Regions from separate parts of the Shewanella sp. SM87 genome, predicted to be linked through region 1. Evidence: riboswitches for the same ligand, from Rfam matches in the RefSeq annotation. Region 1 holds a riboswitch; the other holds the start of a gene.

Region 1 (3,424 bases):
GCCGCTATAAGGGAATGGCTTACATTGATACACTTTGCCATTTTTAGGCTGTAACACTGTAGTACCTGCAACGTAACCTTTCACGCCTGCTGGGAATACAAAATCAGCTTCTGGTGCAGGAGCTTGATCCTTTAAGAAGAGATCAAAGTTCTGCTGAATAACATCACCTTGTTTAGGCTCAGCTTTTACCTGCAAATGATAATGCCCAGCTTTAGGCTCAACGACGTCTAACACTAAGCTCGCACTGGTATTGTTAACAGTTTGGCTCACAAAACCTGCCGCGGTGCCATCATGGCTAAACAAATACGCTGACACTAGCATCTCGGCGTTACTGGTCACATCAAAGCTGACCTTCGCCGCACCGTCGATAATTTGATAATCGTCGGCAAGTGAAGTGACCTCTAAGCTGTTGCCCGGAGCAGGAGCTAAATCAAATCCTACTTCGACACGCTCAATACCTGAGTTTTTCGCTGTAAAAATGTCGTTTTTGCCATACACAGGCTCAATCACACCCGATGCATTTTTTTGTCCCGCTTTTAACTGGGCCTGCTGGGCATTAATCGCGCTTGCTAATAGGAAAGGCCAATTTTGTTTATCACCTTGAGTCGCATCACTAATGGTAATGACTGTTTGCTTAGCCGTTTGCTCACCATTGGCGTCAAACACCCGGGTCATCACTTTATCGCCTGCTTTTAGATCGAGTGACGGATTGATATCCCCCACATCTTGCCATTCACTCGGCACAATAGGACCCGAGCCCAAGTTCACATCGATAGCATTGTAGAAACTATTCGTCGTATCTCCCACTTCCCACACGGCCAAGATCACTTGATAACCACTGCGACCTTCTGGCACGTAACAGTCATGGGTCACTAACTTAGGCGGCTGTTCCATGCCACCATCAACTACGCAAAAGGGGGCTAAGTCAAAGCTCGCTCGGCTCAAAGCTTGGTTTGGGTTCCAATCTTGGCGAGTTAAATAGTAACGCCAATTACGGGTGACATGATTTGCTGTGAACTGCCAACTGAATTTATTCCAGCCCGCTTTAATATCCGTCTTTGCCCAACGGCTCGGGCTTTGTTCATCCAAAGGTGAAAAAGCACCATTGCCAGCACTCGCCAGTTTGCCATCAGCAGGACCTGATTCAGGAAAACCCGATGGCCCCTCAACACTTTGTGGCTCCCATTGCACCGCACCACAATTGGCATTTTTACCTGTTTTACAGGCATATGAACGCGATTCAGGTGCCACAACATAACCGTGCGCCTGCGCAGAGATACTCACAAACGCATTCGTCGCCATTACTGCCGCGGCCAATAAACTCAATTTAGAAATAGGGGAAAAAACAGTAGGATTTGCCACTTTAATGCACTCCATTGATTGCCTATCATCCTAAACATAATGATAGGCTTAGATATAAAAGTGGTATTTGGGCAAACAACAGCATTAAACAGCAGTCGTTTATCTTTCACAGAAATCGAATTCTGCGGCAACTCCGCTATCTTAGTTCACTAAAAAATCCATTTACAACCTTAGACCGGAAGCTTTGCGTCCTAACTTTTCAATTAGTTTGCCAAATACAGTCGTTATCATTGAGTCACTACGAGTTAACAGTATGTAACCAAGTAGAAATGACTTGGCTAAATTAGCAACAAAAGACAACGTTGTCAAAAAATAATTCATTTATATTCATTAAGTTACAGAATGTGAATCGGTATTTTTCTGACACCCGTCAAACATTTATCAGCACCTACTGTTATAAACTCGTGCTTGAAACTAAATCTTACCTAGGTATAATGCCCACCTCGCTTCGGGGGAGTAGCTAACTGGATTTCGAGCCATCGTCATCTAGGGTGAACATCAACATACTTGGCAACATGCCATGGTGTTCACAGCAAATCATAGATTTGCCCAGCAAGACCTGAGCACAATGACCGCACCTAGGGGTGGACGGTTTATTGTGCTTATGTCATAACCACCCCTAAAGGATCACACTTGGAAGCCCTACTTGCCTCAACCTTTACGGTTGCTATCGCCGAAATTGGTGATAAAACTCAATTACTTGCACTAATCCTCGCCGCAAGATTTAAAAATAAAACCGCCATTATTTTAGGTATTTTGCTGTCGACATTATTTAACCATTTTGCCGCAGCTTGGATTGGCCAATGGGCCATTAACTGGGTAAGCCCAGATCTTGCACGTTATTTAGTGGCCGCGTCCTTCTTTGCAATCGCTCTTTGGGTGTTAATCCCCGATAAAGTCGATGCAGAAGAGAGCCGTTTCTATAAAATGGGCCCCTTTCTCGCCACCTTTATCCTGTTTTTTATCGCCGAAATGGGGGATAAAACACAAATCGCAACTGTGGTATTAGCCGCAAAATACGATTCATTAACTATGGTGGTTGCAGGCACAACCTTAGGCATGCTGCTTGCTAACGTACCCGTAGTGATCGCAGGCCACTTCAGCGCCGAAAAATTACCTATGTTGTGGATACACCGTGGCTGCGCCGTATTGTTCGCACTCTTAGGCGTAGCAACACTGTTCTTCTAAGAATCGAGGCTGTGGTTTTGCTGCAGAATAAAATTTCTTCACGCAATATTTTATTCTTTTAAACCTAACCGTTTTGCAAGTCGGTGCAAATTACCTGTATCGATTTGCAATATTCTTGCACACGCAGCCCAATTTTGTTGATTCGCGGCTAAAACTTGGCGAATAAGTTGACGCTGATATCTCTCAGTCGCAGCCTTAAGCCCCAGCATAACACTGGAATTATCTTGCGATTGTCCCTCACGACAGGCCGACTCAGACCTAAATGCTAATTCACTGGCTGGCGTTGCGGCATCTGATGGCCTATCTTCGTCGACTGTTCTGTGTGCTTGATTCATCAAAGAATCGAGCTGAAAATGTTTATTACTTAAGCTGATGTAAGTCGTTTTTAGCTCGGCTTTCGCCAACACCGCAGCCCTGTGTATCGCATGCTCTAGCTCACGCACATTACCCGGCCATGTGTATTGCTCTAATAACTGCTGCGCTGCGGGTGTGATATTGATATGGGTGAGTCCTAACTTCGCTTTACAACGTTCAAGAAAAAAACCTGTCAGCATGACAATATCTTGCCCACGCTCTCTTAATGGTGCTACGTGGATAGGAAACACGCTCAACCTATGGTAAAGATCGAAACGAAAGCGCCCTTCCGTTGCCTCTTGGTGCAAAATTCGATTAGTGGCGGCAATAATCCGAGTATTCACTTTTAGGCTCTTATCACTGCCCACTCGCTGTAATTCACCGTATTGTAAAACCCTCAATAACTTAGCTTGCAGCCCCAAGGGAAGCTCCCCGATTTCATCTAAAAACAAGGTCCCCTTGTCAGCGAGTTCAAACTTGCCTTGCCTATGACTGATTGCCCCCGTAAATGCCCCTTTTA
Region 2 (3,424 bases), on a different contig from region 1:
CTTTGCCCGTTGCCGTCCCCGTGAAAGGATTATTACCACTGTAGCCATTGACACCTGTCCAGCCGCGGCCATACATAGCGGCACCGACCACAATTTTCCCTGGGGTCACGCCTTGGCCTAACAGCGCATTAACGCCATTAGCTGTGGTGTAACGAGTATTAGGATCCCAACTCGCTTCATACAGATTGGTTTGATGGCCGAGTTCAGTATTAGTCCAACCACCATTAAAGTCGTAACTCATCAAGAAGATGTAATCCATGTACTGCTGAGCAGCCTGATAATCGACTTTTTGAATTTTATCGTCACCAGCGCTAATGGCTGAGGTCAGCTCATAGGTACGACCCGTTTCGGCGCTTAGTTCATCAAGCATTGCCCGCAGTTCACGCATCAGAGTCACATAGGTTTCACCGTCATTGGCATTACCTAAATTTGGGTTAGCGCCATTCCCCCCTGGAAATTCCCAGTCGATATCTACGCCATCGAAGAATTTCCAGGTCTGTAGAAACTCTTTCACCGAAGCGACAAAGATATCGCGCTTGGTTTTATCACCGAAGAAAAAGAAGGGATCCGAGAGGGTCCAACCACCGACCGAAGGTAAAATCTTCAAATCTGGATGTGCTTGCTTAAGTGCCATCAATTGACCGAAGTTCCCTTTGTAAGGATCTGAATGCTCACTCACTCCCGCCTGCGGTATTTGAATCGCTGCCCAAGGATCGTGAATCGCAACTTTAAAATCACCACGACCACTACAGGCACGTTGCAACGCTTCGAAACTGCCTTCGATTTCTTTCAAGCTATCATTGATGCCATTACCACCACAAATTGGGGTAAAGCCATATAAAATATGGGTTAAGTTTTGCGCAGGTATCTTATCGACCGGAAATTTACGGCCGTATACGCCCCATTCGACAAAGTAACCTCCCACCACTTTGCCTGATTTATTAGCATAGGGACGGTTGTTTTCTTTTAGGGGAGCATTGAGTGGCACTAAATGGCTGCCGTCGGTATCAGCCACGAGGATTTGTTTAACATCACTCGCAGTACAACCATCGCTGTTACACAGTTGTACTTGCATCTGATAACGGCCGCCCTTGTTCACCTTAAAGTTAGCGGTTCCCGACGCGCCAGATGGGCCTTCCCAAACTACATTGCCGTTGAGTAACACTTGGGCGCTATTGCCCACATCGCCACTCCAAAGGTTCCAACTGACGGATACATCGGCGGCATCTTTCACCGTAACTAATTGATTGTAAGCGGTAGCCGCTTGATTCACTTCAATAATAGCGAACTTAGTTTCGCCCCAACCTAAAGTCGGTTTACCGGGCGCCGCTGCAAAAACGCTGGCACTGATGGTAGATGCCAGCGCTGATGCCACTAGCAAGGCTGATGTTGAAATTTGAGTCTTGAACATGAGATATCCCTATTGAATTTTTATATGAATCAATAAGGCAAACAAAGCGTAGACAGGAAACAGCACTCTCTTAAAACCATGCAAAACGACTGACAACTGCACGAAGAAAAACCTGTGGTATCCCCGCTATCATAGGTACAGACGAACCCTTAGACCGGAGGCTTTGCGTCCCAGTTTTTCAACTGGTTTGCCTTTTACACGCAATGACAACGCTGTCATTGCAAATATCAGAATAAGCGTAAGTGAAATAAAATTGCAACAAAATATTATCAACTGCGTTATTGGCTAAAATCGTAAATAGAACTAGCCATCTGATAAGAAAGGAATTATGCAAATTAAACTATCGCTAATATTTACTTTGGATAATGAGGATTATCTGAATACTTTAAAAATAAAAAAACAGGACTCGATATGCCAAAGGCATCATAAGTCCTGCTTTATATTTCACAATTTACGTCGCTTATGCAGCTAAAACTCAATCACTAAACATTCATGGCGCAAACCATTGTCGAGCAACATTATGATCCTTATGCGCGGGGCATTTATTATCCTTATGCACGGGGATAGTCCCTTGCGAGCATCACAGATAAACCGCGGCAAACCAAGGTTTCCATATCATCGACACGATTGATTTTCATCTCAGCTAAGGGCGCGCTCAATGCCATTTGCTTTAAGCTTTCGAGACAGCCTTTGTAGTAAGGAGCGCTATTCATCATACCGCCAGCAAGCCAAATTCGATTGGGATTAAATAAATTAACCGCCCACGCTAATCCCATGCCGAGATAACTGCCCGCGCGATATAAATCATCCTGAGTGGAGATTTTGCGGCTGCGTACTGAATCGCCACTGGCCAGTTGCTCTAAACTAAACTCGCCAGATTCTGTCATCACGCGACAAGGCCCCAACTCCCCCGCCACGCCAGTCGCTCCCGTAAAGACTTGCCCATTAAAGGCAATAGACATACCGATCCCAGTGCCGCACATGACCAATAATTCACAGGCATATTTGGCATCACAAGTCGCTTGCATACCCGCATCGATATCGTTGCAGATAAACTTAAGCTCACCCTGGGTTTTGACTGTATCGAAGCTCAATCCATTGAGTCCAGGTAAAGATTTACAAGAAACCAAACGATTATTTTGTACCAGTCCAGGTACGGCAATCGCTAGTTGGTAATGCTGTAAATCATAATCACGTTCAAACGCCGCAATTTGATTATTTAACTCTTCAATTTTAAAACCTTCACCTGTGGGGATTTTATATTGTTCTGTATGTCCCGCGAGCTGAAGTTCGAACAGGGCTTTGGTACCGCCCACATCTATTGTTAGTATTTGCATCGCTTACTCCACTGATACATGTGCCCCACTCTGACCCCGAGTAGAGATGGCAAATGTTAGCATAGGGTCCAAATGTTAGCGATTGAATAAAACTTAAGTTGCTAATTTGTAAGGAATAAGTCCTAATTAAACATGACCAACCTTTTATTTAATTCACTTTTCACGCTCAAAATCACATAAATAAATTAACAACAAATCCCATAACCTCAAGCGTCTTACCTGCACAAATTCACGATTGTATACAAAATCCTTTATTCGCTACCCTTGCATCTAGCGCGCTAGACTTGCGATAATCCGAGCCGGTTAAAACTCAAATCAACATATACCCAAGCTACCTGAAGATACGAGTTTCAGAGCGCCTAGGGTGCTTCAATTCAAGGCGTATCAATGACAGAATGTCGGCTACCTTTTGAATTGATGCAACACGGAAGTGAAGTGCCCTAGACGCTCCGTCCCGGCGGTTTTTAACGCACTTTATACTGCGTTGGTTATTTTTAACTTAGCCCACTAGGTCTGCAAATAACCGCCTTGCCTAAAGTGCGTTAAATTACCGCTGAATCCTGCATCTTCAGGTTGTTTGGGTATAAACCATTCATCCTTAGGCGATCTTCGCCTACCGACTCGCATAGCATGCCAGTCTTAATTGGAGCCCTTATGTCACAATCAATCGCTAACC

The links. Region 1 has a riboswitch for cyclic di-GMP ahead of gbpA (N-acetylglucosamine-binding protein GbpA). Riboswitches for the same ligand answer to the same signal wherever they lie in the genome.
Region 2: linked by a shared signal. The riboswitch ahead of L5M11_RS02915 (glycosyl hydrolase family 18 protein) and the one ahead of gbpA (N-acetylglucosamine-binding protein GbpA) in region 1 are both predicted to bind cyclic di-GMP.

What each region holds. Positions count from the first base shown of each region.
Region 1 covers NZ_JAKKSC010000010.1:28,488-31,911, reverse strand. Annotated here, with positions in the region: gene gbpA (N-acetylglucosamine-binding protein GbpA) at 1-1,362, opposite strand, end outside; cyclic di-GMP riboswitch class I at 1,486-1,585, opposite strand; gene L5M11_RS09990 (TMEM165/GDT1 family protein) at 1,996-2,550, shown strand; gene norR (nitric oxide reductase transcriptional regulator NorR) at 2,601-3,424, opposite strand, start outside.
Region 2 covers NZ_JAKKSC010000002.1:294,473-297,896, reverse strand. Annotated here, with positions in the region: gene L5M11_RS02915 (glycosyl hydrolase family 18 protein) at 1-1,411, opposite strand, end outside; cyclic di-GMP riboswitch class I at 1,525-1,613, opposite strand; gene L5M11_RS02910 (ROK family protein) at 1,963-2,748, opposite strand; gene L5M11_RS02905 (aminopeptidase P family protein) at 3,403-3,424, shown strand, end outside.